Regions from separate parts of the Microbacterium sp. W4I4 genome, predicted to be linked through region 1. Evidence: predicted binding sites of a transcription regulator. Region 1 holds the regulator's gene; each other region holds the start of a gene.
What was found. Region 1 encodes HrcA, which represses chaperone genes, less so after heat shock. Its sites were predicted from a motif close to TTNGCACTCGNNNNNNNCGAGTGCNAA; they were not measured.

Region 1 (6,664 bases):
ATGGTTCCCGCCGCCATCAGGCGCGGCACGATCTCGGGATCCATCATCTCGTTCAGTGCGTCGTAGAGCGGGCGCAGGTACGGGTCGATCTTGTCCGTCAGCGATCCGGGCAGGAAGCCCAGGCGCTCCCCCGCCTCCACGGCGGGTCGCGTGAGGATGATGCGCTGCACCTCTTTTCGCTGCAGCGCCTGCACGGCCTTCGCCATGGCGAGGTACGTCTTGCCCGTTCCGGCGGGACCGATGCCGAACACGATCGTGTTCTCCTCGATCGCGTCGACGTACTCCTTCTGCCCGAGGGTCTTCGGCCTGATCACGCGGCCGCGCGTGGACAGAATGGCCTCGCCGAGCACCTCGCTCGGGCGCGGCCCCTCCTCACGGCGCAGGATGCGGGCGGAATGCTCCACGTCGCTCGGCACCAGGTCATGTCCGGCTCTCGTCATCTCCAGCAACTCCTCGACAAGCTTCTTGGCATCGGCGACGTCTGCTGCCGAACCGCCGAGATTGATCTCATTGCCTCGGACCATCACCTGGACTCGTGGATGCTGCTTCTCCAGCATGCGCAGCAGTCGATCCTGCGGACCGAGCAGCTGCACCATGGCCACACCGTCGGCGTAGATGCGCTCGGTTCGCTCGGGTTGGGCGGGGAACTGCGCGGCGGTGCCGCTGTCGGAGGGGGATGCCGTGTCAGAAGCCAACGAGCTTGCCCTCCTCGATGTTCCCCAGCACGTGAGCGTGCACGTGGAAGACGGACTGCGCGGCACTGGCGCCCTTGTTGAAGATCAGGCGATACTCGCCGTTGGCGTGCTCGGTGGCGAGTTGCTGGGCGACGTCGACCATCTCGGCCAGCAGCGCGGGGTCCCCCGCCGCGAGCTCGGTCACGTCGCGGTACTGCTCGGTCTTCGGGATGACGAGCAGATGCAGGGGTGCCTGCGGGTTGATGTCGCGGACGGCGAAGACGCGTTCGGTCTGCGCGACGAGCTCGCCGGGGATCTCCCCGTTCAGGATGCGGGTGAAGATCGAGGGCTCTGTCATGACGTTCAGTCTACTGAGCACGGATGCTGATGAACCCTGGTCCTGATGAGGGCTGTTCACCAGCGGTCGAGGATGCCGGAGAGCACCGCGATCGCGGCCGGCCCCGCCGTCGAGGTGCGCAGAACCGTGTCTCCGAGCTTGACGCGCTCCGCGCCCGCGGCCTCCAGCCGCTCCAGCTCCTCGGGTGCGATGCCGCCCTCGGGTCCGACGACGAGCACGATGTCGCGCCCGTCGGACTCGATCGCGGTCAGGCGCGTGGTCGTCCACGGGTCGAGCACCAGGATCCTGGCATCCGCTGCCCTCTTCGCGAGTTGCGCAGTGCTCTCCACCGCCGCGACCTCGGGAACCCAGGCGCGATGGGCCTGCTTGGCGGCCTCGCGGATGATGCTCGCCCAGCGCTCGCGACCCTTCACGGCCTTCGGACCCTCCCAGCGCGACACGCTGCGCGCCGCCTGCCACGGGATGACCTCATCGACGCCGAGTTCGCAGGCTGCCTGAACGGCCAGCTCGTCGCGATCGCCCTTCGCCAGCGCTTGGGCGAGCAGCAGCCGCGACGCCGGAACCTCCTGCGTGCTGCGGGTTCCGATCCGCACCGTCACGCGCGAGGGCGACACGTCTTCGACGGCTCCCTCCAGCCAGGTGCCCTTCCCGTCGCCGAGCGTGATGGTCTCCCCCACCCGAACCCGCCGCACGACCGAGGCATGCTTCGCCTCGGCGCCGGTGAGCGAGATGATGTCGCCGATCTGGGTGTCCGTGCAGTCGGGAACGATGAAGTGCAGGGCCATGTCGGCTCCGATCGGGTCCGGGCAGTGGTGTGGGCTCAGTGGCTGCGGAAGCGGTCGCGCAGCTTGGAGAACAGGCCCTGCTGGAACTGGGCCAGCTTCGGCTCAGGCGCCTTCGTCTTCTTCGCGAACTCCTCGATCAGTTTGCGCTGAGCGGAGTCCAGGCGCGTCGGTGTCAGGACCTGCACACCCACCCGCAGGTCACCGCGCTGGCTGCCGCGCAGCGGGGTGATCCCGCGTCCGCCGATCGTCAGCACGTCCCCGGACTGCACTCCGGTGCGCAGTTCGAGATCGACCGGCCCGTCGAGGCCCTCGATCGTCGTGGTGGTGCCGAGGATGGCATCCGTCATCGACACTTCGAGAGTGGCCAGCAGGTCGTCGCCCTCGCGGCTGAAGACCGGATGCGGAGCAACGGTGACCTCGATGTACAGGTCGCCGTTCGGGCCGCCGGCGCGTCCGACCGCACCGGATCCGGGCAGCTGCAGACGCAGGCCCGTCTCGACACCCGCGGGGATGTCGAGCTCGACGGTGCGACGCGTGCGCACCCGCCCCTGACCGGCGCAGGCGCCGCACGGGGACTCGATCCGCGTGCCGAATCCCTCGCAGCTGCCGCAGGGCTGGGTGGTGATGACGTTGCCCAGCAGGCTGCGCACCTGGCGCTGGACGTGCCCGGAGCCGCCGCAGACGTCGCAGGTGACCGGCGAGGTGCCCGGCTGGCAGCAGCTGCCGTTGCAGGTCTCGCAGAGAACTGCCGTGTCGACCTCGATGTCCCGGTGCACGCCGAAGACCACGTCGCCGAGTTCCAGGTCGAGGCGCACCAGGGCGTCTTCGCCGCGCTCTCGACGCGAGCGCGGGCGGGCCGATCGGCCACCGCCGCCGGCCGCGCCGAAGAACGTCTCGAAGATGTCCCCGAATCCGCCGAAGCCGCCGCCCCCGAAGCCGCCGTTGTCATCGCCGCCCATGTCATAGCGACGACGGGACTCGTCGTTGCTGAGCACGTCGTAGGCGTGCGTGACGAGCTTGAACTTCTCGGAGGCGTCCTCCCCCGGGTTCACATCCGGGTGCAGCTGCCGCGCGAGCTTGCGGTAGGCCTTCTTGATCTCGTCCTGCGATGCCTCACGAGAGACTCCGAGTACTTCGTAATGATCCGCCACGATCACCTTTCTGCGTGTGCGTGAATGTGTTCGACCCGGCGCATCAGCGCCCGGTTCCGTCTTCCTCGAGAATGCGCGACAGGTAGCGCGCCACGGCGCGGGCCGCCGCGAGGTTGCTCGGGTAGTCCATGCGCGTCGGGCCCATCACTCCGACGCGTGCGGTGCCGCTGGGTGCGGCGTAGTTGCTGGCGACGAAGGATGCCTCACCCAGTCCGAACGAGGCGTTCTCCGTGCCGATGCTGGTCGCGAGTCCGTGCTCGTCGGTCACCATCTCGCTCATCAGCCGCAGCAGGGTCACCTGCTCCTCGATCGCCTCCAGCAGAGGGTGGATGCTGCCGCGGAAGTCCTGCTCCCGGCGGGCGAGCGTCGCAGCACCCGCCATCACGAGTCGCTCCTGACGGAACTCGGCGAGCTCCTCCGCGATCACCCCGGTCAGCACGAGCAGCGCCGGGTGCAGACGCGGACCGGTCGCGACCTGATCCGGACCGAGGACGGAGCGGATCCGATCGGATGCCTCCCCGACGGCTCTGCCGGTGATGAGGGCTGCGAGCTGCGCCCGCAGCACCGCGACATCCGCTTCGTCGATGTCGATCGGCAGGGGTGCGATGCGCTGGGAGACGCCGCCGGCATCGGTCACCAGCACGACCAGCATCCGGTTCGGGGCGAGAGCCACCAGCTCGATGTGCGTGATGCTGGCGCGGGCGAACGAGGGGTATTGCGCCAGGGCGACCTGGCCGGTCAGCTGGGTCAGCACGCGCACCGTGCGCGCCATCAGGTCATCGAGGTCGGCGGGGTCGGTGAGGAACGACTCGATCGCGCTGCGCTGCCCGGTGGAGAGCGGACGCACCTGCGCGAGGTGGTTCACGAAGACGCGATAGCCCTTGTCGGTCGGCACGCGCCCGGAAGAGGTGTGCGGCGCCTCGATGAGGTCCTCGTCCTCGAGCAGCGCCATGTCGTTGCGGATCGTGGCGGCGGAGACGCCGAACGCGTGCCGCTCGACGATCGACTTGCTGCCCACGGGCTCGTGCGTGGCGACGTAGTCCTGCACGATCGCGCGGAGAACCTCGAGTCCTCGCTCTGTGACCATGATCCCTCCCCGCTGGCACTCCGACCTTCCGAGTGCCAATCCTACCCCGCTTGCCTGAACCAGTCCCTGGCCGGCCGCGGCTACTCGGTCAGAGCCCGCACGACGGCATCGGCCAGCAGCCGTCCGCGCAGCGTGAGCCGCACGTGCTTGTCGCGCAGCGCGGAGGCAGCGTCGATCAGCCCGTCCGATATCAACTCGGCGACCCGGACGCGATACGGTTCGGCGATGTCGGCGATCGGAAGTCCTTCGGCGAGCCTGCTCTGCAGGAGCACCCGCTCCAGGGTGCGCGCCTGGGCGTCGGGCCGCTCCCGGCCGGCGGCGGGCGAATCTCCCGTGTCGAGCCGCTGCGCGTAGGCGGCGGGATGCTTGACGTTCCACCAGCGCAGGCCGGCGACGTGGCTGTGCGCTCCCGGGCCGAAGCCCCACCAGTCCGAGCCGCGCCAGTACGCCATGTTGTGGCGTGACTGATGCAGTCGGGTCCCTGAGCCGGGCGAAGGGCGGCGCGCCCAGTTGCTGACCTCGTACCAGTCGAAGCCTGCCGCGGCGAGCCGCTGATCAGCGGTCTCGTACATGTCCGCCTGCAGGTCGTCATCCGGTGCCGCGACCTCGCCTCGGCGGATCTGCCTGGCGAGCTTGGTGCCGTCTTCGATGATGAGGGCGTAGGCGGAGATGTGGTCGGGCTCCAGGGCCAGGGCGATGTCCAGGGACTGCTCCCAGTCGGCCAGCGACTCCCCCGGGGCGCCGTAGATGAGGTCGACGCTGACATCGAGACCCGCGGCGCGTGCGGCCGCCACAGCGGTGTCGACGTTCTCGGGCCGGTGCGTGCGGTCCAGCGCTGCGAGCACGTGCGGCACGGCCGACTGCATTCCGATCGAGAGTCGGTTCACCCCGGCCTGCAGCAGAGTCTCCACCACCTCGGGTGTGACCGTGTCGGGGTTCGCCTCGACGGTCACCTCGGCGCCGTCGCGGATGCCGAAGGCGTCGGATGCCGCGTGCAGCATGCGTGCGAGGTCGCCGGCGGGCAGCAGGGTCGGCGTGCCGCCGCCGAAGAACACGGTATCCATGGGACGCAGCGCACCGGCCGCGTCGAGCACGCCCCGCGCCAGCTCGATCTCGCGGATCAGCGTGTCGGCGTACTGATCCTGGCGTGCACCGCGCAGCTCGGTCGCGGTGTAGGTGTTGAAGTCGCAGTACCCGCAGCGCACCCGGCAGAACGGCACGTGCAGGTAGGCGGAGAAGGGCACCGTCGCGTCGATGTCCAGGTTCGAGGGCAGCAGGCCGTCAGCCGGTGCAGGATCTCCCAGGGGAAGCGGGCCCGCCATCAGATCGGCGTCGCATACAGCGGCGAGATCGCACGCAGATAGCGGGCGAAGAGCTCACGCCTGCGCCGACGCACCATGCCGGGCAGGTGGTACAGCACGGCTGCCGGTGCGTCGAAGGCGCGCACGGTGAACCAGACCTCGTCGGTGTCCTCGCGCCACTCGATGTCGAAGGACTCCTCACCGCTCACCACAGAGCCGCCGAGGGTGCCCAGCACGAAGCCGACCCGCCGGCGCTCCTCGGTGACCGAGATCACCCGCAGCTCGGCATCCGCCCGCATACCCTTGACGCGCCCGCGCAGCTTCAGCGTCATGCCGGGGGCCGCGAACGGCGTCCCCTCGGCGTCGAAGCGCTGCTCGAGCTGGGTGCGGTTCGGGGCGATCGGCGTGCCTTCGGCGTCGAAGCTGACGCCTGTGTAGGCGGCGCCGGACTCGGGGCGCACATCGCTCAGGCTGAGTCCGGCCGCGCGCTGCGCGGTCCACGACAGCAGAGCCTCTGCGGCGGTGCGGAAACGATCCTCACCGCTGCCGATCCGCCACGAGTCCTCGGCGGGAACGCTGTGCTCCGGCGGATACTGCATGAGGTCGGGGGCATGAGTGGCCCCGACCGCGGCATAGTCGACCGTGCCTTCTCGGAATGTCCCGCGACGCATGAGTTCCAGCCTACGTGACTCGCCTGGAAGACGTCTCACGACAGCGGTCGTGTTGCCTACTTCTTGTCCTTGCCTTCGACGTCGCCGGACAGTGCGGCGATGAACGCCTCCTGCGGCACCTCGACGCGGCCGACCATCTTCATGCGCTTCTTGCCCTCCTTCTGCTTCTCGAGCAGCTTGCGCTTGCGGCTGATGTCGCCGCCGTAGCACTTGGCGAGCACGTCCTTGCGGAGCGCGCGGATGGTCTCGCGGGCGATGATCCGCGCACCGATGGCCGCCTGGATCGGCACCTCGAAGTTCTGCCGAGGGATGAGCTTGCGCAGCCGCTCGGTCATGAGCGTGCCGTACGCGTACGCCTTCTCGCGGTGCACGATCGCGCTGAACGCGTCGACCTTGTCGCCTTGCAGCAGCACGTCGACCTTGACCAGGTCGGCCGTCTGCACCCCGGCGGGCTCGTAGTCCAGAGACGCGTAGCCCTGGGTCTTGGACTTGAGGTGATCGAAGAAGTCGAACACGATCTCGCCGAGCGGCATCATGTAGCGCAGCTCCACGCGCTCTTCGCTGAAGTACTCCATGCCCAGCAGCGATCCGCGGCGCGACTGGCACAGCTCCATCACGGTGCCGACGTAGTCCTTGG
Region 2 (6,664 bases), 1.2 Mb from region 1:
AGGCACACGGACGATGCCCGACTCGCGCCCTGGGCGCTGTTCGCGGCCATCGTGGCTCTGGCGACCTCGATGTTCGTCGGCTGGGGCATCCCCGTCGCGGTCGTCGCCGTGATCGCGGCGATCATGTCGTTGCGCCGGCCGATCGAGAATCGTGCCATGGCGATGTGGGCCCTTGTGCTGGGTGTGTTCGCAGCGCTGTTCAGCACGGGATGGCTGATCTGGGCGGCCATGCAGTTCGAGATCCTGGGGTGACGGATGCTGGATGCCGACGAAGCCGCACGACGACATGAGCTTCACCAACGGGTGTACGCACCTGGTGGTGCGCTGACGGATGCCGAGATCGCCGAGCTGCACGACCTCGACAACCGCAACCTGATCGCGCCGGAGCCCGTTGTGCGGCCCGCCCCTGTTCCCGGGGCGCAACACGCCGCGTCGGACCCGGAGGTCACGGCGAGTCGCGCCCTGCGAGCGGGGGAGGGTTCGGCATCCGCTGATCCCGCGCCCGCACCAGCCTCCGCGCCCGCACCCGCGCTCGTGCCCGCGCCCGCACCAGCCTCCGAGCTCCTTCGCGGGGCGCAACACGCCGCATCGGAGCCTGAGGTCACGGCGAGTCGCGCCCTGCGAGGCATCGGAGCGGGGATGCTGCTGCGCCGCTGGCTGCTGCCGGTGATCGCCGTCGTGGCGATTCTGGCCGGCTTCGCCTTCGGGCGGTTCGTACTCGGGTCGGGAGCCGACACCATCGCCATGGATGCCGCGCAGCGGAAGGCATGGACGCAGCTGGAGGCCTCCGAGAAGTACACGCCGGGCTCCGTATCCCTGCTCGGCAGCAAGTACGGCGTGGACATCTGGGCGGCGCAGCGGAGCGAGTCCGATGTGCAGTGCCTGGTGCTCACTCGCGATGAGGAGCTGACCGAGGCGTGCGGCTCGCCCGAGCCGGAGCCGTCGGGCGGCTTCGAGCGGCAGGCCAACATGGATTACAACGAGGACGGCGTCGACTACTCGCTGTTCGCCACGGTCCGGCGCGACATCGCCGGAAACTCGATCGCCGTCGTGCAACGCTACGCCAATGAGGAATGGGACTGGCGGTCGATGTTCAGCGATGCCGAGCTCGCGACGGCGCACACACTGGAGGCGGCCGGGTTCGACGGAGCGTCGCTGAGCATCGTCGGCTACGACCGCGATGTCCCGGTGTGGGTGTACCAGAACGAGCGGTACTGCCTGATGGTGGTGCGCGACGGCAACCTGTCGCAGCAGTGCGGAGAATCCGGTGTCAACAGCAGTCAGACGCTCAGCCTCGACATCGGCGACGCGGAGTACACCGTGCAGCCGACCGAGAACCGCGGCCCGGTGCTCACCATCACCCGCATGCCCGACGTCGTGAAGGAGGGCTGACGCATGACCGATCACGCCGATGCCGCACGCCGGCGGGAACTGCAACGTCGCGCCTTCGCCGTCGAAGGCAGCCTGACGCCTGAAGAGGAGGAAGAACTGCGGATGCTGTCAGCACCCGCACCCGCACCAGCACCAGCACCAGCCTCCCTGCCGGAACCGCCGGCCGTCGCTCCGACCCCCGGAATGACGGATGCGGCGGGTTCGGATGCCGTAGAGCAGGCTCCAGCATCCGAACCCGAACCCGACCCGGCAACGGAGTTCGGAGCCGCACCCGCTCGACGTCCGCGCCGCGCGCTCGCCGTCGTCATCACGGTCGCGGCTCTGGTCCTCGGCGCCGGCATCGGCTGGCTGAGTTCGCCCCGGACGCTGGACGCGGCGCCCACCATGACCGTCGAACAGCAGACCATCGACGCCGAGATCGTCGCGAGCGGGGACTTCGATGCGGGAAGCGTGCAGTTCCGCGGCGAGAAGGACGGTGCCGCACTCTGGTCGGCCACGCAGAAGGAGAAGCCGTGCGTCGTCCTGAGCGTCGACGGGCAGCGCAGCACCGGCTGCGTATCGGGGGAACGATCCGATGGAGGCATCGACTACCCCGTCGCGCAGGTGCAGACGCAGGACGGCGACACGAGCGCCAACGTCACGGGGCTTCTCATTCCGACGCTGTCCGGTGATTGGGCACCTGTGATCGAGCACATGGCGCTGACCGCCGGCGACTGGCAGGGACAGTACTCCTCGGCAGAGTTGGCGCTCATCGACATCCTCGAGAAGGCCGGGCTGCACGGATCCGAGCTGCAGATCCTCGGCTACGACGGCGACATCCCGGTGTGGAGCACGTGGGGTCCGGAGAGGTGCATCGCCGTCGTGGATCCCGCCACGTCGGCCGTGCAGCAGCACTGCACGGACGACTACTCCGAGGGCCCACTGGAGATCGCGCTCGGCGACAGCGTCTACCAGGCGGTCTGGTCGGATCAGCGCGGTCCGGTGCTGACGATCCTGAAGCAGGCGACCGCCTTACAAGTCACGTGCGACATCGAGACCGGGGACTGCACGTGGGTCGACGACACGCCCGTCGACGTCGGCTGAGCGCCGGCGCCCGGAAGCCCGTCAGACCCGGTCGGCGAGGATCGCGATGCGCCCGGCAGGCGTGCGCGTGAGGATCAGCGTCGCCTCCTGCGATCCGCGCAGCGTGAGCTTCTTGCGGAACGCCGCCGGGTCGATGTCCATCCCGCGCTTCTTGATCTCCAGGCGACCGATATCGCCCTTGCGCAGCGCGGCGTTGATGGTCTTGGCGTGCACGGGTAGCGTCTCGCGCACTCGGAACGACTGCACGAACGGGCTCGTCACCGCGGCGTCGCCGGTGAGGTAGGCGATCTGCTCGTCGAGCATGCCGGCCTCCAGCATCCGCCCGGCATCTCCGATCAGCCGCGCCCGGATCACCGCCCCGTCCGGCTCGTGCAGGAAGGCGCCCAGCTCGCGCACGGGCAGATCCTCGGCATCCGCCGCCGCCGTCAGCTCGTGCGTCTGCCCACCGGTCACGATCAGTGCGGAACGACGGATGCCGTCGCGCGCGAGCGCGCCGCTCCACAGCAGCAGTTCGACGACGCTGCCGTCGGCGCTGACCCACTGCGCCTCGACGTCGTCGGGGATGAGGTCGCGATCCAGGCCGGGCCCGAGCTTGATGCCGGTCGGATGCTGCCCCGCCACCTCGAAGCACCAGTCCAGCGACGGCGACCAGTCGGATGCCGTCAGCCGCCGTGTCTCGCTGTGACCCGCGGTGCGACGGGCGGGGTCCAGCCAGACGCCGCCGCCGACCGGGACGTTGTCCTCCGCGCGCCCGGTGCGCACCGTGGCATCCTCCCCGAACGGTGCGAGGTTGTACGCCGCGATCCCGGCGGTGACCTCGTCGGCATCCACCGCGGTGACCTGGAGGCCGGCGCCGGCGAAGGCGAGGCTGTCGCCGCCGATCCCGCACCCCAGATCCGATACCGCGGGGATCCCGGCCTGCCGCATCCGCACGGCATGCAGCGTCGCCACGTTCAGCCGGGTGGCCTGCTCCAGGCCGGCCCGGGTGAACAGCATCCGCTCGGCGAACTCGCCGAACTTCGATTGCGCTTTCACCCGCAGGTGCGCCTGGCCGACGACCGCCGAGACGAGATCGGGGGAGTGCCCCGCCGCGCGCAACCGCGAAACGGTCTGCGCGACCTTGGCAGTGGACGCGATCGGCCCGACCTCGTCGAGCAGGGCGAGCCCGTCGCGGGTGAGCAGGGCGGCGAGCTCGGTCATCTCCACTGTCCCAGCCTACGGGCCCGGACATGTGTGCCACATGGCCGCATCCCGCCGCGGATATGCACCCATGTGGCACACATGTCCGGCACGGGAAGCCCGCGCGATTGGCACTCGCATTGCATGAGTGCCAATCATCGTCCTAGACTGGAGTTAGCACCCTCGGCATGAGAGTGCTAACCAGTCTTCTGATTCTCAGTCAAGAAAGAAGAGGTACACCGTGTCGGTTTCCATCAAGCCGCTCGAGGACCGCATCGTCATCCAGCAGGTCGAGGCCGAGCAGACCACCGCAAGCGGTCTGGTCATCCCCGACACTGCGAAGGAGAAGCCCCAGGAGGGCGAGGTCGTGGCCGTGGGCCCCGGCCGCATCGACGACAACGGCAACCGCGTTCCGATCGACGTCGCCGTGGGTGACCGCGTGCTGTACAGCAAGTACGGCGGCACCGAGGTGAAGTTCGGCGCTGACGAGTACCTCGTGCTCTCGGCCCGCGACGTTCTGGCGGTCGTCGTCCGCTGACGCGCTTCGACAAGCTCAGCGACCCACGGGTCGTGAAGGGTCCGGATGCTGAGCATCCGGACCCTTCGTCGTTCCCGGACACTAGGCTTGGTCGGTGAGCACGAAGTCCGCCGGCACCCTCTACACGATCGCCGCGTATCTGCTGTGGGGCGTCTTCCCGCTGTACTTCATCGTGCTGGCTCCCACCGGGCCGTTCGAGGTCGTGGCGTGGCGCCTGCTGCTCACTCTGGTCTTCTGCGTGCTGCTGCTGCTCGTCACCCGCGGATGGCAGCGCCTGATCACCATCTGGCGCAGGCCCAAGCTCCCTCGCCCTCACCGCCCTCGCCGGCATCCTGATCTACATCAACTGGCAGGTCTTCGTGATCGCCACGATGAACGAGCAGATCGTCGAGACGAGCCTGGGCTATTTCATCAACCCCATCTTCACGGTGCTGCTGGGCGTGCTGGTTCTGCACGAGAGCATCCGCCCCGCGCAGTGGGTCGCGATCGGCATCGCGGCCGTCGCGGTGGGCGTGATCATCGTCGCCTACGGCTCGTTCCCATGGATCGCCCTGTCTCTGACCGCCTCGTTCGGACTGTACGGTCTGGTCAAGAAGAAGATCGGACCGGCGGTGGATGCCGTCAGCGGCCTCACGCTGGAATCCTTCTGGATGATCCCGATCGCCGCGGTGATCCTGTTCCTGGTCGCCGGTGACGGCGGCATCACGATGGGAACCATCAGCCCGCTGCACACCGTGCTGCTGTCCTGCGCGGGCATCGCGACGGCGATCCCGCTGCTGCTGTTCGCCGCCGGGACGCGACGTGTGGATCTGAGCCTGGTCGGGATGATCCAGTTCATCACCCCGATCATGCAGTTCCTGCTCGGCTGGGCGGTGCTCGGCGAGCCGATGCCCGCGGAGCGCTGGGTCGGCTTCATCCTCGTCTGGGTCGCGATCGCCGTGTTCGTCGGAGACATCGTGCTGCACAAGGGACGCAGCAGGCGCCAGGCTCCGCCGGCGCTGGTCTGAGGCGGCAGACGACCGGCGGATCGCCGGGCGCGGATCGTTAAGGGACCGATATCCTCTCCGGGTCCGCGCGCGCATCCCAGCCAATAGGGTGAGAGAAACCCGAAGGTGGGAATCCACGTTCAGTTACGCAAGGGAGCAACATGAACGCTATGAAGGGCTCGCGACCCGCGAGAGTCTTCGCAGGGATCGCGCTGGTCAGCGCGACCGCACTGATCATCGCCGGCTGCGCCAGCACTCCGGCTGCAACCGAGAAGCCGACCACCGGGGGCGACAAGCCCGCCGCCGTCGACGTCACCCTCAAGCTCGGATCGCTGCTGCCCAAGACCGGCAGCCTCGCGTTCCTCGGCGCTCCGATGGAGGCGGGTGTTCAGCTGGCCGTGTCGCAGGTGAACGAGGCGAAGGCCGGCGTCACCATCGAACTCAGCCAGGAGGATGAGGGCGACACCGACACCAAGGCGTACGAGACTTCGATCGAGAAGCTGCGCAGCGGCGGCGTGACCGCTCTCGTGGGTGCCGCATCGTCCAGCGTCACCAAGCTCATCCTCGACGGCAACGTCGGTGCCGGTATGGTCACCGTCTCGCCGTCGAACACCTCGGCTGACTTCACCGGGCTCGACCCGCTGTACTTCCGTACCGCGCCCAGCGACAGCCTGCAGGGTGAGGTGCTCGGCAACGAGATCGCCGAGGACGGCGCGAAGACGCTCGGAATCCTGTACCAGAACGACGGTTACGGCACGGGCCTGTTCGAGGCGATCAAGTCCACCTTCGAGGGGAACGGCGGAAAGGTCGTCGCCGAGGCGTCGTACAACGTCGGTGACGGTCAGTACGACGCTCAGGTGTCGACGATCGCCGCATCGAAGCCGGATGCTGTCGCCGTGGTCTCCTACGACCAGTTCAAGACGATCGCACCACTGCTCGGCAACGCCGGCATCGATACCGGCAAGCTGTACATGGTCGACGGCAACCTCTCGAACTACGCCAAGGACAACCTCGGTGTCAGCCTCGAAGGCTCCAAGGGCACGCGCGCAGGCGCTGAGCTGCCGGAGGACTTCCTGACGCAGCTGAACGAGGTCTGGACCGCCGCGGGCAACGACCCGATCAACGACGTCACCTACTCGGCTGAGGCCTACGACGCCGTCATCCTCATCTCGCTCGCGACGCTCGCGTCGGGGTCGACCAAGGGTGCTGACATCGCGGGCAAGATGCAGGAGGTCTCGGGCGGCTCCGGCGACGGTGAGAAGTGCACCACCTTCGCCGAGTGCGCAGACATCATCAACGGCGGCGGAACGGCCGACTACGACGGTCTGTCCGGCGAAGTCACCTTCAACGACGACAACGACCCGGCCGGTGCCGCCATCGGCGTCTACCAGTACGGCGCCGACAACAACAACTCGCGGATCAAGTAAGCCGCATACACAAGAGGTCCCGGATGCATTCGCATCCGGGACCTCTTCTGTATGCGCTC
Region 3 (6,664 bases), 3.3 Mb from region 1:
ACGTCGCACGAAGAGCACCCCGGACATGCAGAACGCCCCCTGCGGGAGCAGGGGGCGTTCTGTCAGAAGAGGCTGACCTCAGATCGTCAGATCAGAAGTCCATGCCGCCCGACGGGTCGCCCATCGGAGCCGGAGCCTTCTCGGGCTTGTCGGCCACGACGACCTCAGTGGTGAGGAACAGGGCTGCGATCGATGCTGCGTTCTGCAGCGCCGATCGGGTGACCTTGGCCGGGTCGATGATGCCCTGTGCGAACATGTCACCGTACTCGCCCGTGGCGGCATTCAGGCCGTGACCCGAAGGCAGCTCGGAGACCTTGTGTGCAACCACACCGGGCTCGAGGCCCGCGTTGAGGGCGATCTGCTTCAGCGGAGCCTCGAGTGCGACGCGGACGATGTTCACGCCCGTCGCCTCGTCACCCACGAGGGCGAGACCGTCAAGGGCCCGTGCCGACTGGATGAGCGCGACGCCACCACCGGGGACGATGCCCTCCTCGACGGCAGCCTTCGCGTTGCGGACGGCGTCCTCGATGCGGTGCTTGCGCTCCTTGAGCTCGACCTCGGTGGCCGCGCCCGCCTTGATGACGGCCACGCCGCCGGCGAGCTTGGCGAGGCGCTCCTGCAGCTTCTCGCGGTCGTAGTCGCTGTCGGTGTTCTCGATCTCGCGACGGATCTGGGTGACGCGACCCTCGATCGCGGATGCCTCTCCGGCGCCCTCGACGATGGTGGTCTCATCCTTGGTGATGATGACCTTGCGTGCACGGCCCAGCAGGTCGAGCGTGGTGTTCTCGAGCTTGAGTCCGACCTCTTCGGTGATGACCTGACCACCGGTGAGGATCGCGATGTCCTGCAGCTGCGCCTTGCGACGGTCGCCGAAGCCGGGAGCCTTGACGGCAGCCGACTTGAAGATGCCGCGGATCTTGTTCAGCACGAGCGTCGCGAGAGCCTCGCCCTCGACGTCCTCGGCGATGATGACCAGTTCCTTGCCGTCCTGGATCACCTTGTCGACGATCGGCAGCAGGTCCTTGATGTTGCCGATCTTCTGGTTGGCGATGAGGATGTACGGGTCCTCGAAGACAGCCTCCTGGCGGTCCGGGTCCGTGACGAAGTACGGGTTCAGGTAGCCCTTGTCGAAGCGCATGCCCTCGGTGAGCTCGAGCTCGGTGCCGAAGGTCTGCGACTCCTCGACGGTGACGACACCCTCCTTGCCGACCTTGTCGATCGCCTCGGCGATGAGCTGGCCGATCTCGGGGTCAGCGGCGGAGATGGACGCGGTCGCGGCGATCTGCTCCTTGGAGTCGATCTCCTTCGCGCTGGCGAGCAGGTCGGCGGTGATGGCCGCGACGGCCTTCTCGATGCCGCGCTTGAGCGAGATCGGGTCGGCGCCGGCTGCGACGTTGCGCAGACCCTCGCGGACCAGTGCCTGAGCGAGGACGGTCGCGGTGGTGGTTCCGTCGCCGGCGACGTCGTCGGTCTTCTTGGCGACCTCCTTGACGAGCTCCGCACCGATCTTCTCGTACGGGTCGTCGAGCTCGATCTCCTTGGCGATCGACACACCGTCGTTCGTGATCGTGGGGGCGCCCCACTTCTTCTCGAGGACGACGTTGCGGCCGCGCGGGCCGAGGGTCACCTTGACTGCGTCGGCCAGGATGTTCAGGCCGCGCTCGAGGCCACGACGGGCCTCCTCATCGAAAGCGATGATTTTTGCCATGAGTCTTTCGTCCCTCCCGGACGTAGGCGATGGGGTATTAGCACTCAGAGTGATCGAGTGCTAATACCAGTCTGGCACTCGACCCATGAGAGTGCAAGCCGTCCGGAGGGGGCGTTCGCCCAGCGCGGATCAGCCCGCCGGCGTCTCCGGCACCTCGCCCGGCGAGGGGCTCTTCGCGCCCAGGTGGTCCAGACCGATCACGACCGTGAGCTGCGGCAGCTCGCTGTCGTTCATCGATGCGTAGTGATCGCTCTGCTCGACCTTCACCCCGCCCAGCACCTCGGCGACGCCCAGAGCCGCGGCCTCGTCCGCCTTCTCGACGTAGAAGACCGTGGTGTCGGGGAACTCCGAGGTCGAGCCGTCGCTGCCGAACACGGCATCCGCCGCCCAGCCTTCGGCGATGAGCTCCTTGCGCACGGACGCGACCACACCGGCCTGCGGGGTGGCGTTCAGGATGAGCACCCGATACGTGGTGTCGATCTCGGCGACCACGCCCTGAGTCTGCTGCGGTGCCGGCTCACCCGAGGCGAAGAGCTGGATGCGCCCCATCAGCACCAGTGAGACGAAGATGCCGATGACGATGAGCACGAGCGCGACTGCCGCAGACCACAGCAGCGTCACAGGACCATTGATCCCGGGCTGCTCTGCGCGATGCGCACCCACCCGGCCGGAGTGGCGGGGAACGTCGTCGAATCTGTCATGGGGGGACTTTGACACCCCTCGATGCTATCGGGCGCATTCCGGGAATGCGCCCGGAGCGGCACTGCTTCCGAGCCGGCCGGAGGTCGCCGCCCTCAGCCGACGAATCCGCGCATGCGCGTCGTGCGCTGTCGTCCTCGCGCATCGCGCAATCGACGCAGCCGGCGGATCAGGAGCGGATCGAAGTCCAGCGCCTCCTCGGTGTCGATCAGGCGCCCCAGCAGCTGGTAGTAGCGCGCCGGACTCATGCCCAGCTGCGCGCGGATGGTCTCCTCCTTCATGCCGCCGTGCCGCGGCCACGCAGCCTCCAGCGTCAGGATCGCGCGGTCGCGCTCGGAGAGATCACCCAGCATGGCCTCAGGCTAGCCGTCTCCCGCCGCACCGCCCGTGCGCCACTCCCACTGCCGCCCGAGCGGATCGGCATCCGACAGCACCCTTCCGTCCAGCGCCACCGCGAATCCGTCGAAGCTCCCGGGATCGACCGGCGGGTGCCAGCCGTCGTGCAGGCCGGGGGCGTCGATCGTCACCCAGCGCGCACCGCTGGCCCGGATGCGATCGATCAGCGAGGCGCGCTGCGCACGCGGCAAATACACGAGCATCCCGGGTGTCATGACGACCGGCGTCGCACCCGCGGGTGCGGACGCCAGCAGATCGTCGAGGCGCGCTTCAGCATCCCCCGCGAGCAGCAGCGGCGGATCCGCCTGCGCGATCGCGACGGCCCCGGCGATGCGCTCGGCGCGTTCGGTCTCCCCCGGCCAGATCAACGATCGCATCCAGGTCCGGTCGTCCGGTTCGCGGATGTCGACAGGGGCGAGGTCGACTCCGGCGCGCCAGACGATCTCCGGCATCCGGATGACGGGAAGAGCCCCGCGCACGATGCTCGTCAGAACCACCTGCGAGGGTCCGTCCGCCGGGTCGATGCGCAGCCGCTCCGTGCCGTCCGCTGCAGTGAAGCGATACGAGTACCGGTCGGGATACAGGCAGAGACCCGCTGACGCTCCGAGCTCGAGCAGAGCGACCGGTCCGTCGATCAGACCGAGCACAGGCAGGAGAGCGGCGAGGCGGAGCGGCTCGTTCGTCTGCACCATCCGGCGCTCGCACTCGGCGACGACCTCCTCGGCATGCGACAGCAGGAACGATCGCCATCCGGCGTAGCCGCCGTCGCCGGAGCCGAGCAGCCGGGTGACGGCGAACATCAGCGGCGGCTGTCGATGCTGCGGGCTGATCCTCGCCAGAACAGCCTGCGCTTCTGCGTCCGCGGCGATGCCGGCGGCCCACTCGGCGTACACGTCGCTGCGCCCCGGCGCCTCGTCTCTCGCGAACAGGTCGAAGCGCTCGCGCACGGCATCCGTCATGTCCTCCATTCTGGCTGGCCCGGACCGCGTCCGAACGCGAGACAATGGAGTCATGTCGTACACCGTGAACAAGACCGAGGACCAGTGGCGCGAAGAGCTCGGCGACGAGCAGTACGCCGTGCTCCGCACAGCGGCCACCGAGCGCGCCTGGACGGGCGAACTGCTCGACGAGCAGCGCGACGGCCTGTACCGATGCGGCGCCTGTCAGGCCGAACTGTTCCGCAGCGGGACGAAGTTCGAGTCCGGATGCGGATGGCCGAGCTTCTACGAGTCGGTGCGTCCCGAGGCCGTGCAGCTGATCGAGGACAACACCCTGGGCATGCAGCGCACCGAGGTTCGCTGCGCCGCATGCGGCTCGCACCTGGGCCATGTGTTCCCCGACGGATTCGGCACGCCCACCGGCGACCGCTACTGCATGAACTCGCTGGCGCTGTCCTTCAGCCCCGACGAGTCGTGACGGCCCTCGAGGCGGTCCTGCGCCGCACCTCCTGGTCGAAGGTCACCGAGGACGCCCCGACGCGCGAGCAGCTGCTGCCGCTCATCGAGGCGGCGGGTCGGGTCGCCGATCACTCGTCTCTGCGCCCCTGGCGACTCATCGAGCTGCGGGGCGACGACCGCGTCGCCCTGGGCGCCGCGATCGCGAAGGCGAACGGTGATCGGGAACCGTCCACCAAGCCGCTGCGTGCTTCACTGCTGATCGCCGTCGTAGCCTCGTACCGCAAGAGCGAGAAGGTGCCGCACTGGGAGCAGGAAGCCGTGGCGTCCGGGGTCGCCCACACTCTGAGCCTGCTGTTGGACGAGGCCGGCTGGGGCGTCATATGGCGCACCGGCGGGTACACCCGCACCAAGGCCGTCGCGAAGGCGCACGGCCTGACGAAGCATGAGGAGCTGCTCGGCTGGCTCTACGTCGGCGGCCGGCCCGAGGGCAAGGACGCCGGACGACGCAAGCCGGTGGATGCCGACGCCCTGCTCACCCGGATGCCGAAGCGCACGTCGAAGAACTGAGCCGACTACGGGATTCGAACCCGTGACATCCTGTTTACAAGACAGGTGCTCTACCAGCTGAGCTAAGTCGGCGAACGCAGACAAGCATACCGAGCGGCGTCCACCGCTCGTGCACCGGCCGCTCGCGCAGCGGCCGCTCGCGCACGGTCAGGAGGCCGGGGTCTCCGTCGGAGTCGGCTTGGCCGGAGGCGTGGGCGTCGGAGTGGGCTCGACCTTGCCGTAGTACTCGTCGCTCGCCGTCGTCAGCACGAACTGAGAGAACTCCGCCGGATCATTGAGCGCCCCCACGTACGCCTCGCCGCCGACGACGATGAGCGCCTCATTGCTGAGCTTGAGGTCCTTGGAGCCGGGCAGCGGCCCCTCCAGAGCGCGTGCGGTGGCATCCTTCGCCCAGGTGACGAAGTCCTGGTCCTCGATGCAGGAGCGCACCTTCTTGGCATCCTGCACGCCGACAGCGACGGCCAGATCCGCGAGCTGCACGTCGGAGCGTCCGTCGCTGTCGATCTTCGGCTGGTCGGTGAGGAGCTCGTGGTTGAAGTCGAAGAACTGCTCCGGCGAGTACGTCACCACGCAGGCGGCTGCGGATGCCGCGCGCAGCGAGTACTTCGTGCCGTTCGAGCTCGCCGTCAGCAGCGCGACCGGGTGGTAGGTGACGGTGACCGCCCCCTCCTTGATCCATCCCGCGAGCTGGCGCGCATTGGCCTTCTCGAACTCCGAGGCGCCCGCTGAGAGGTAGTCGACGTAGATGTGGATCTCGGTCGGCTCCGCGGCCGGCTCCGTGGTCTTCGGCGTAGGCGCGGGGCTCGCCGCCGCGTCGCTGGGCTGCGGCGTGGGCGTGGCATCTGTTCCGGCCGCACCGGAAGCGGGCGACACCTCGCTGACCGTGACTCCGTCGTGCGTCATGCCACTCGGGTTGAGGGCGGGCTCGGAGATCGAGGAGCTGACCGCGAGAGCGACAGCGGTGCCGATGGAGCCGACGGCCACAGCCGCGACGAGTCCGATGATGACTCGTCGCATGATGCGGGCGCGCGACTGCTGGGCGTGCACAAGCTGTGCTTTCTCCCGCACCGCGTCACGCGTATTGCGAGCGGCAGGGACGTTCGGCGTTTCGTCGCTCGACATCGTTCCTCTTGAAGATCGGTTGGGATGGGTGATCCCACGGCCGCAAGGGAAGCGGCACGATCTCGATGTTAACGAGACAGTCTGGGAAATACCCAGACGCCCCAGGTCATGCAATACTGATCACGACCCGAAGAAGGGTCACGGTGGAATGTTCCACCGCTTCCATCACAACGGATCGTCCGGCACGTACCTGCCGGTGAAGGAGAAACAATGGCTACTGTCACGTTCGATGACGCCACCCGCCTGTACCCCGGCGGCACGCGCCCCGCGGTCGACAAGCTGAACATCGACATCGCCGATGGCGAGTTCCTTGTTCTGGTCGGCCCCTCGGGTTGCGGAAAGTCCACCTCGCTGCGCATGCTCGCTGGCCTCGAAGAGGTCAACGCCGGCCGCATCCTGATCGGTGACCGCGACGTCACCGACGTGCCGCCGAAGGACCGCGACATCGCGATGGTGTTCCAGAACTACGCGCTGTACCCGCACATGACCGTCGCCGAGAACATGGGCTTCGCCCTGAAGATCGCCGGCGTCAACAAGGAGGAGCGCGCAGCTCGCGTCCTCGAGGCGGCCAAGCTCCTCGACCTCGAGGAGTACCTGAACCGCAAGCCGAAGGCCCTCTCGGGTGGTCAGCGTCAGCGCGTCGCGATGGGCCGCGCCATCGTCCGTCAGCCGCAGGTGTTCCTCATGGACGAGCCGCTGTCGAACCTCGACGCCAAGCTGCGCGTGCAGACGCGTACGCAGATCGCGTCGCTGCAGCGCCGCCTGGGTGTCACCA

Region 2: the regulator HrcA is predicted to act here: its motif matches at 3,783-3,809, upstream of groES (co-chaperone GroES).
Region 3: the regulator HrcA is predicted to act here: its motif matches at 1,746-1,772, upstream of groL (chaperonin GroEL).

What each region holds. Positions count from the first base shown of each region.
Region 1 is NZ_JAUSXT010000001.1:263,889-270,552, reverse strand. It holds gene QF046_RS01315 (PhoH family protein) at 1-596, opposite strand, end outside; gene QF046_RS01310 (HIT domain-containing protein) at 685-1,032, opposite strand; gene QF046_RS01305 (16S rRNA (uracil(1498)-N(3))-methyltransferase) at 1,089-1,817, opposite strand; gene dnaJ (molecular chaperone DnaJ) at 1,853-2,968, opposite strand; gene hrcA (heat-inducible transcriptional repressor HrcA) at 3,012-4,055, opposite strand; gene hemW (radical SAM family heme chaperone HemW) at 4,136-5,377, opposite strand; gene QF046_RS01285 (DUF1990 family protein) at 5,377-6,027, opposite strand; gene lepA (translation elongation factor 4) at 6,084-6,664, opposite strand, start outside.
Region 2 is NZ_JAUSXT010000001.1:1,420,333-1,426,996, reverse strand. It holds gene QF046_RS06810 (hypothetical protein) at 1-252, shown strand, start outside; gene QF046_RS06805 (hypothetical protein) at 256-1,392, shown strand; gene QF046_RS06800 (hypothetical protein) at 1,396-2,475, shown strand; gene QF046_RS06795 (class I SAM-dependent methyltransferase) at 2,497-3,681, opposite strand; gene groES (co-chaperone GroES) at 3,896-4,192, shown strand; gene rarD (EamA family transporter RarD) at 4,552-5,199, shown strand; gene QF046_RS06780 (ABC transporter substrate-binding protein) at 5,340-6,605, shown strand.
Region 3 is NZ_JAUSXT010000001.1:3,576,627-3,583,290, reverse strand. It holds gene groL (chaperonin GroEL) at 92-1,708, opposite strand; gene QF046_RS17005 (LytR C-terminal domain-containing protein) at 1,838-2,425, opposite strand; gene QF046_RS17000 (DUF3263 domain-containing protein) at 2,503-2,760, opposite strand; gene QF046_RS16995 (DUF2332 domain-containing protein) at 2,770-3,762, opposite strand; gene msrB (peptide-methionine (R)-S-oxide reductase MsrB) at 3,815-4,219, shown strand; gene QF046_RS16985 (nitroreductase family protein) at 4,216-4,767, shown strand; tRNA gene QF046_RS16980 (tRNA-Thr) at 4,767-4,839, opposite strand; gene QF046_RS16975 (thioredoxin domain-containing protein) at 4,915-5,889, opposite strand; gene QF046_RS16970 (ABC transporter ATP-binding protein) at 6,100-6,664, shown strand, end outside.